Regions from separate parts of the Alteromonas sp. AWM4_230 genome, predicted to be linked through region 2. Evidence: predicted binding sites of a transcription regulator. Region 2 holds the regulator's gene; each other region holds the start of a gene.
What was found. Region 2 encodes ArgR, which controls arginine synthesis, uptake and breakdown. Its sites were predicted from a motif close to ANTGAATANNTATTCANT; they were not measured.

Region 1: the regulator ArgR is predicted to act here: its motif matches at 1,948-1,965, upstream of ACXACS_RS16385 (OadG family protein).
Region 3: the regulator ArgR is predicted to act here: its motif matches at 1,174-1,191, upstream of ACXACS_RS19585 (aspartate aminotransferase family protein).

The regions. Positions count from the first base shown of each region.
Region 1 covers NZ_JBSWTB010000001.1:3,794,656-3,797,937, reverse strand. Annotated here, with positions in the region: gene alaS (alanine--tRNA ligase) at 1-603, shown strand, start outside; gene csrA (carbon storage regulator CsrA) at 738-929, shown strand; tRNA gene ACXACS_RS16400 (tRNA-Ser) at 1,484-1,575, shown strand; tRNA gene ACXACS_RS16395 (tRNA-Arg) at 1,613-1,689, shown strand; tRNA gene ACXACS_RS16390 (tRNA-Arg) at 1,743-1,819, shown strand; gene ACXACS_RS16385 (OadG family protein) at 2,080-2,355, shown strand; gene oadA (sodium-extruding oxaloacetate decarboxylase subunit alpha) at 2,374-3,282, shown strand, end outside.
Region 2 covers NZ_JBSWTB010000001.1:1,091,065-1,094,346, forward strand. Annotated here, with positions in the region: gene ACXACS_RS04705 (TonB-dependent receptor) at 1-520, shown strand, start outside; gene ACXACS_RS04710 (type 1 glutamine amidotransferase domain-containing protein) at 714-1,397, shown strand; gene argR (transcriptional regulator ArgR) at 1,483-1,947, opposite strand; gene mdh (malate dehydrogenase) at 2,185-3,123, shown strand.
Region 3 covers NZ_JBSWTB010000001.1:4,537,989-4,541,270, forward strand. Annotated here, with positions in the region: gene ACXACS_RS19580 (HDOD domain-containing protein) at 1-882, shown strand, start outside; gene ACXACS_RS19585 (aspartate aminotransferase family protein) at 1,401-2,609, shown strand; gene astA (arginine N-succinyltransferase) at 2,630-3,282, shown strand, end outside.

The DNA.
Region 1 (3,282 bases), 2.7 Mb from region 2:
GACATTGGGTTATTTAAAATTACCAGTGAGGCGGGTATTGCATCGGGCGTTCGTCGCATCGAAGCGGTTACAGGTGAGCAAGCCCTTGAAGTTGTGCAAGCACAACAGGCTACCTTGGCTTCGTTGTCTGGTTTACTAAAAACTGACAGCCAAAATGTACTCGATCGCGTAGTTTCTTTACAAAATCAGACTAAAGAACTAGAAAAAGCGCTCAATTCTGCGAAACAAAAACTGGCGAGTCAGCAAGGTGCTGATATGCTTAGTAATGCAGTAGAGATAAATGGCGTTAAAGTTCTTGTTGCGAATTTGGAAGGTGTTGAAGCGAAGTCATTGCGTTCAATGATGGATGACATTAAAAACCGAATTGGCGAAGGGATCGTAGTACTAGGTGTGGCCAACGATGCGAAAGTGAATCTTATTGCTGGTGTTACTAAAAACCTCACAGGTAAAGTAAAGGCAGGCGAGTTGGTTAACTTTGTTGCATCACAAGTGGGTGGCAAAGGAGGCGGACGTCCTGACATGGCACAGGCAGGTGGTGATCAGCCTGAAAACTTGAACCAGGCACTAGATTCGGTTAACGCTTGGTTACAAGATAAGCTATAATTATTTTTGTGTATAACAGTGAGTTTTTGAAGTGACACAGGAACAGGGAATCACTGTCGCTACCATCGGGTCGTGCCGTTGGGTTGGCAAATATTAATGGATGATGTTCAGTATTAAGGAACAGGAGCAAGCGAATGCTTATTTTGACTCGTCGAGTTGGTGAAACGCTTATGGTAGGTGACGATGTAACCGTTACCGTACTAGGCGTAAAAGGGAATCAGGTACGTATAGGTGTTAACGCACCAAAAGAAGTTTCTGTGCACCGTGAAGAAATATATATGCGCATTCAGGCAGAAAAAGGCGGTCAGCCAGGCTCTGCAGAATAATTGCATAATACGCTTCATAGGAAAAGGTCAGCTATTGCTGGCCTTTTTTGTTTTTCTAGCACTCCCCGCTAACAAAAACTTTGAAGCGATTGAAAAACATAAAATCATCAAGCAAGCGTTTTAGGCATAAAGGTAGCAACTTGGACAGTCCACTTTGCATGGCCTGCTTTTTAACCTATACCTTTTCTAGAAGCGATACAGAAAACCTGCTAAAGCTTTTTATCAGCGGCCTTAAAGCGCGTAAGTAGAACTCAAGCGAGCAATACACAGCAGTGCAGCTGAATTGAGGCGAGAAAATTTAAAAATTACTGACATTATTTTTGATAATTTGAGCACATTAACAAAGAAAAAGTGGTGACAAAGGTAAAGGGGCCTTGTAGTTTCAAATACAAATTGGTTAATAGTGACAAATGAAATCTGATTTAATTGTTTGTATTGCGAACAATTTACTGGTTTTTTGTTCGAATCGTTTAAAATGGCAGCGAGTGAACAATTTCTTTATAAAAAAGGTTTGACTCAGGCCAATGAATCCGTAAAATGCACCCCGCAGTCAAGGAGAGGTGGGTGAGTGGCTGAAACCAGTTCCCTGCTAAGGAACCATACGCATATACGCGTATCGAGGGTTCGAATCCCTCCCTCTCCGCCATTATTCGTTGGCAGTGACGGCCAACAACAAGTTTTGCGCGTGTGTAGCTCAGCTGGATAGAGTACCTGGCTACGAACCAGGCGGTCGGAGGTTCGAATCCTTCCACACGCGCCACTTATTTTAAAGCGTCACCTTTTGAGGTAATATTCAAAAGTAAACAAGTTAACGCGTGTGTAGCTCAGCTGGATAGAGTACCTGGCTACGAACCAGGCGGTCGGAGGTTCGAATCCTTCCACACGCGCCATATTGAAGAGCCCACCTTTTTAGGTGGGCTTTTTCATTTCTTAAATCTTTCAATTCTTCTTTTCTTTCTAAGCTACTTTCGCATAAAGCCCCAGCTTCATATAAATACAATGCATATGTTGCAAATTTATTAAGTAATAATGCATTAAGTTTCATATTGTGGGGGTTTATTCAATTTTAAGTGGTTTTTTATGCTGTTTTGTTGTGTTTTGAAAAACCTCGTGATACTTATTCAGGTACAAAATAACAACAGGATTGAATATGAATTCGGAATCCGTCGCTAGTTTGCTCATTGAAGCAGGCTCTCTTATGCTCATAGGAATGGTATTTGTCTTTTCATTCTTGGGACTGCTTATTGTCGGCATTCATTTGATTGCACGTTTTTGTGAAGCATTTCCAGGTGAAACATCAGAGCCTTTAGCTACTTCAGCTAAGTTGAGCCGAAACGATCAAGCGGTACAACCAGGAATAGACGGTAATGTCATCGCTGCTATTTCTGCTGCAATTCATACCCATCGCCAAAATTCTAAAAAATAATCCATATCAGGAGTTACCATGTCTAAGCCTCTGGCCCTTACCGAGCTGGTCCTGCGTGATGCCCATCAATCGCTTCTTGCTACGCGTATGCGTATTGAGGACATGCTTCCCATTGCTGAAAAGTTAGATAAGGCAGGCTTTTGGTCTGTTGAATCTTGGGGCGGTGCGACCTTTGACGCCTGTATCCGTTACTTGGGAGAAGACCCATGGGAGCGCATTCGTAAGTTAAAGGCAGCCATGCCCAATACTAAACAGCAAATGTTATTGCGTGGTCAAAACTTATTGGGTTATCGCCACTATGCTGACGATGTCGTTACTCGCTTTGTAGAGCGCGCTCACGAAAGCGGTGTAGACGTCTTCAGGATTTTTGATGCCATGAATGACATCAGAAATTTGAAAACTGCTATTAAAGCTACCATAGACAGCGGCGCTCACGCGCAAGGCACGATTTCTTATACAGTAAGCCCTGTGCATAATCTAGAGCTGTGGCTAGGTATGGCTAAACAACTTGAAGACCTCGGCGTGCATTCTATCTGTGTAAAAGACATGGCCGGGCTTTTAAAACCCTATGAGTGCGAAGCGTTAATTACAGGGTTAAAAGAAACCGTCGATGTGCCTATCGCCATGCAGTGCCACGCCACAACAGGGTTGAGCACGGCAACTTACCAAAAGGCCATTGATGCCGGTATTGATATGCTCGATACAGCTATTTCATCAATGAGCATGACCTACGGTCACAGCGCAACGGAAACTATGGTCTCAATCGTTGAAGGCACAGAACGCGACACGGGTATTGCGTTACCTGAACTGGAAGAAATTGCGAGTTATTTTAGAGAAGTCAGAAAGAAATACAGCAAATTTGAAGGAAGCCTTAAAGGTGTAGATGCACGTATTCTGCTGGCCCAAGTGCCAGGTGGCATGCTAACC
Region 2 (3,282 bases):
GTTCTCTAACTACCAGTTCAGGGCATTTACTAACCCGAATGAAGAAGTTTCTTCACTGTCGGATTGGAACATTGCTCACCGCTTTACGTTGGACTTCCGTTACACTACTGAACTTATTGATGGCTACAACACTACGTTCTCTGCGTTCGCGGTTGCTCAGTCTGGTAAGCCATACAGCTTTACTATTTCTGAGGACGAAGTAAATAGTATCTTTAACTTCACGCCTTACTTGGACTCTAACAACGTACTTCCAATTGGTGCTGAGCGTAACGATGAAGAAAGCCCTTGGTGGACAAAAGTTGATATCGCGGTTCGCCAAGATGTTCCAGCCTTCCACAAAGACCACACAGCACAAGTATTCTTCGTGATTGATAACTTCACAAATATGCTTAACGATGATTGGGGTATCCTAGAAGAGACTTCATTCAATACAGCTGTTGTAGGTACTGCTAATCCAGAACGTCGTCAAGGTGATGCGTCACTTTGGGAATTACGTTTGGGTGTTAACTACCGCTTCTAAGAAGTAGTAAACACTAACTACAAGTTGTAGTGTTAGGTGCCACTTTCCTTAACAGGAAGTGGCACTTTTTTATGCCTGCGATTTATCTCACACACAAGCCACTAATCGATCACAGTGTTTGCTTATGATCTAAGTCCCTCCACAACACGAACTAACTGACGAGAAAACTTTTAAATGCTCGCAAGGAGGGCTTATGACAAAACGTATGCTTATGGTAATGACGTCTCACGAAATTATGGGTGATACGGGTAAGAAAACTGGCATGTGGTTAGAAGAGTTCGCAGCGCCATATTACGCATTTAAAGACCAAGGCTATACGATTACGCTGGCATCACCAATGGGCGGGCAGGTGCCTATTGACCCTAATAGTCTTGCAGAAGACGCAATGACAGACGACGCTATGCGTTATACCAAAGATGAATTGGCACGTAGTGCTATCGCCTCGACTATACCGCTTGAAGATGTGCGTGCTGATGAATTTGACGCGGTATTTTACCCCGGTGGCCATGGTCCGCTATGGGATCTTTCTGATAACGCGCACTCGATTAAGTTAATCGAAGACACAATTGCAGCGAATAAACCTGTCGGCGCAGTGTGCCACGCTCCAATCGTGCTAAAGGATGTTAAAACTCCAGATGGTAAATACTTAGTTGATGGCAAACAAGTAACGGGGTTCTCAAACAGCGAAGAAGCTGCAATGGAACTTACTGACGTTGTTCCCTATCTGGTAGAAGATGAACTGGTTAAAAAGGGCGGTAAGTATGAAAGTGCTGACGATTTCGCGGTAAAAGTCTTTACTGACGGTTTGTTAGTAACGGGTCAGAACCCACCGTCATCTCGCCCCGCAGCAGATGCGCTTATTAAGTTGCTATCTTAGGATAACTTTCGGTTATACCCTATTTGGAAACCGCATCTTGTATGCGGTTTCTTGATTTTTGATTGTCGGCTTTTGGTTGCCCTAACTATACATTTTCAAATAAATCTTCAACGCGTTGTCTTAATTCTTCAATTCTTGTTACGTCAGCAGGGGCAATGAAAATAGTGTCATCACCTGCAATAGTCCCTAATACGCCGTCTTTTTTACTTAATGAATCAAGTAAACGAGCAATAAGTTGAGCAGCGCCTGGGCTGGTTCTAATAATAACCATGACATTGTTGTGCACAATATCTAGTACCAACTGTTTTAGCGGACTTTTGGCGGTAGGCATACCTAGTTCAGGGGGCAAACAGTAAACCATGTCTCCCCGTGCATTTCGGGTTCGTACTGCACCAAACTTACTTAGCATTCTAGAGATTTTGGATTGGCTGATGTTGTCAAAACCTTGTGCTTTCAAAGCGTCAACAATCTCGCCCTGCGAACCGTAATTTTCTGCTTTTAAGATTTCTTTAAAAGCTTTGATGAGTTGCTCTTGTTTTGCGTTTGCCATTAGCGCTCTTTTCTTTTTTAAGTGTTATCGTAAGGAATTGTATTTAGTATGCGTATATTGTGCCGTACAGGTAGACTTTGCGCAATTTCTTTGCATAATCATTCATGATAATGAATATCGAATAAAAATCGCCATAAATAACGTTAATAAGACGATCCGGTGATTGAGTTTTCCCCCGCGTTGCATTAGTGTGACGTTCCGTTTAAATACGTGAAGTAATCCCATAGGAGAAATGGTATGAAAGTAGCCGTGTTAGGTGCTGCCGGTGGTATTGGTCAGGCGCTGTCTTTGTTGTTGAAAACACAATTGCCAGCAGGTTCAGATTTAGCGCTATATGACGTTGCGCCAGTTGTTCCTGGTGTTGCCGTTGATTTGAGCCACATCCCCACTGCGGTAAAAGTAACCGGTCACGGTAAAGATGACCTAGCTGATGCACTTACTGGAGCAGACGTAGTTCTTATTCCAGCGGGTATGCCTCGTAAGCCAGGTATGGATCGTTCTGATCTGTTCAACATCAACGCCGGCATTGTTAAAAACCTAATTGAAGGTGTAGCTGATAACTGCCCGAACGCGTGTGTTGGTATCATCACTAACCCAGTTAACACTACTGTAGCTATTGCAGCTGAAACGCTTAAAGCTAAAGGCGTTTACGACAAGAACAAGCTTTTCGGTGTAACGACACTTGACGTTATCCGTGCTGAAACTTTCGTTGCTGAACTTAAAGGTGTAGACGTATCTTCTGTGCACGTACCGGTAATCGGTGGTCACTCGGGTACAACTATCCTTCCTCTTCTTTCACAAGTTGAAGGCGTAGAGTTTACAGACGAAGAAGTATCTAGCCTAACTACTCGTATCCAGAATGCGGGTACTGAAGTTGTTGAAGCGAAAGCTGGCGGCGGCTCTGCAACCCTTTCAATGGGTCAAGCAGCAGCGCGTTTCTGTCTGTCTCTAGTTGCAGCAATGCAAGGTGAGAACGTTGTTGAGTACACTTACGTACAGACTGACGACAGCGACGACGCAGCATTCTTCGCACACCCAGTACGCCTTGGCGCAAACGGTGTTGTAGAAATCTTGCCATACGGCGAGCTAAGCGCGTTTGAAGAAAAAGCGAAAAACGACATGCTTGAAGGCCTACGTGGCGACATCAAGCTAGGCGTTGATTTCGTAAACGGCTAATAGTGCCTTTGGCGGGTAAGCCTGAAAAGGCAATCAAAACGTAGGCCCGCCGTGAATACGTCCATGTAGGCTTCGCCACCGCTTCCCTGCGGTGGAGAGCCTACATTTTAACTACCTTCCCAGTCTTTACACCAACATGCGATCTTACCGGACCTCATT
Region 3 (3,282 bases), 3.4 Mb from region 2:
GATGAACTCGTTCAGAAAGTGCTTAACTTGCCTGAAAACATTGGTGAGCTATTAGATGCCTTATCTGTCAAAGCATGCTCAGTGTCAAAGCTAGAGCCAATAGTCGCCACTATGCCGTGGCTTTACGACGAACTTATTGTAGTAGTAAATACGCCCAGATTTAGGCGAAAAGACTCGCGAGGGCGTATTATTGTGGTTGAAACCTTACGTACGGCTTTAAGCTTTTTAGGTATCGAAAACTTACGTACGCTAATCCCGTCGTTGATATTAAAGCGTGCAATGCCTCAAATTACCGATCCATACCCGTTGATAAAACAAAAACTAACGCAGTACTCTACGGGCATTGCGCTGACCGCTAAGCGCCTTGCTACATTAAGCGACCTGAATAAAAATCAAGCCTACGTGTTGGCAATGGTAAGTAACTTAGGCCGTTGCGCCGTGACGAGGCTTTACTTTAAGCTGTTTGATAAAATTCAGCTGCACCTGCTGCAAGAGTGTCAAAAAGATAAAGAACAAAAACGGCACGAGGCTTTGCTAAAAATTGCGCCATCAGCAAACCACCTTATTGCCTTACAGCAAGAATTTGCTGATGCAATAAGCGCAGATATTTTGGAGTGGATGCACTTTACCCGCCTGCCAATTGCACAGCCAATGCGTGCATGTGCTGATAAACAGCCTGCGCAGGCCAAGACCTTGAGCAAAATACTGCACCAAGCACGTGCTTATACGCAAATACGCATGTTGCATCAGTTAAAGCTTGTCGACATTAAAGAAGTTAAACCACTTTTCGCTGAACAAAAATACCCTGCGGGTGCACTTGAGGCACTTAAAAGCACGGATATCTTCACCCTTCCGTTGGTGAAAAATGAAGATAGTTACTAGAGCTTTTAGCTACACACTACTCATTTAGAACACCAATCACGCAAAATAGTGCACTAAACGTGAAATATTTTATGGATATTCATGCATTGGTTATGCACTTTTTTCGTAGTTGATGTCTGATACTCAAAAATATCGGCCGTACCTCAGTACTTTGCCTGTTTTCAGCACGAGTAAACAGGCAAGTTTGTCACGGCGCATTACTCCCTTTTATTCTGTTAAAGCACCACAAAACCACCACGCGGCGCTTTTCTTAACGTAAAAATTGATTATTACTTAATGATATAGCCCAGTAGTTAATAGTTATTCACTTTTCCTGCAAATTAAGCCACAGTCCTTATAAATAAAGGGCTGCAGCCCTTTACATAGAAGACAAATGTTAAAAAAAATGGCATACTGTAAATCAAATCCGATTAGTTTTTATGCGCCAAATTAGTGCTTATCGACTCACGCAGCACGTATGAAACGTGCGCATTGATTAGACAAGCAGGCGATTGGCGCCCAATGCAGAGGTAACAAAGATGAACGTAACTCGCGCTACATTTGATGATGTAATGGTTCCTAACTATAACCCAGCAGGTATGGTACCTGTTCGAGGTGAAGGTTCACGCGTATGGGATCAAGATGGAGCTGAGTACATCGACTTTGCAGGTGGTATTGCAGTAAACGTTTTAGGTCACTGCCATCCTGAGCTAGTTAAAGCACTTAATGAACAAGGCAGCAAGCTTTGGCATTTAAGTAACGTATTTACCAACGAGCCAGCGCTTCGCCTTGCTAAAAAGCTTAACGATGCAACTTTCTCTGACAAAGTTTACTTTGCCAACTCTGGTGCGGAAGCTAACGAAGCGGCACTTAAGCTTGCTCGTCGTTGGGCACTTGATAAGCACGGTGAAGACAAGAATCAAATCATTGCTTTTAATAAAGGTTTCCATGGTCGTACGTTCTTTACCGTAACGGTAGGTGGTCAAGCGGCTTACTCTGACGGCTTTGGTCCTAAGCCAGGCGCGGTTGATCACTGTGACTACAATGACCTAGCTGCTTTTGAAGCCCTAATTTCGGATAAAACTTGTGCTGTAATGATGGAACCGCTTCAAGGTGAAGGCGGGATCATTCCACCGGACGCCGACTTTGTAAAAGGTGTACGTGAGCTATGTGACAAGCACAATGCTCTGCTAATTTTCGATGAGGTACAATCGGGCGTGGGTCGTACCGGTCACCTTTACGCATATATGGGTCTTGGCGTAACACCTGATATCCTAACAACCGCTAAATCTCTTGGTGGCGGCTTCCCAATTGGCGCCATGCTAACAACGAATGATATTGCAGCACATCTTAAGCCAGGTACCCACGGTAGTACTTACGGCGGTAACCCACTGGCTTGTGCGGTTGCGGAAAAAGCGTTAGATATCGTGAACCAGCCAGAAGTGCTTGAAGGCGTGCTTAAGAAAGAAGCCCTTTTCCGTGAACTACTTGGCGCTATCAATGACAAGTACAACGTATTTGAAGAAGTACGTGGTCAAGGCATGTTGTTAGGTTGTGCATTGAATGAGAAATACCAAGGCCGTGCACGCGACTTCATGATGGCTGCAACTAAAGAGAACCTTATGTGTCTTGTTGCTGGCATGAACGTTATTCGTTTTGCACCTTCACTGGTTATTCCTGATGAAGACATTAAAGAAGGTCTTGCACGTTTTGAACGCGCCGTTGCTGCCGTTGTAAACGCCGAATAATTACAACACGAGTAGCGAACATGAATATCATTCGCCCTATCACGAAGGCCGACTATAACGCGCTTAAAGAAATCGCCGTTGAATCAGGTATTGGCTTTACGTCTTTACCTGTCAACGACGAGTTGCTGCAGCGTAAAATTGATCGTGCAGAAACCGCGTTCAACAAGCCAAACGTAACTGAACCTGGCGATGAGTCATACTTGTTTGTAATGGAAGATACCACTACCGGACAGGTAGTGGGAACAACAGGTATTGAAGCGGCTGTTGGTATAGATGATGCGTTCTATCATTACCACCTTAGCAAAGTCGTGCATGCCTCGCGCGAGCTGAACATTCACAATACGGTAGACATTCTAACGTTTTGTAATGACTACACTGGCGTTACTGAGATATGTACCCTGTTTCTTCGCGAACAAGCCCGTGGCGGCATTAACGGCCGCTTTCTTTCAAAGGTTCGATTCTTGTTCATGATGGAGCACCGTGAACGCTTTTCAGAGACAGTCATAGCTGAAATGCGCGGTGTAAGTGATGAAGAAGGACGCTCACCGTTTTGGGAGTGGTTGGAAACCCACTTCTTCTCAATGGATTTTCCTACTGCCGACTACTTAACTGGCATTGGTAATAAAGTGTTTATTGCTGAGCTTATGCCAAAGTACCCGATATACGTAAATCT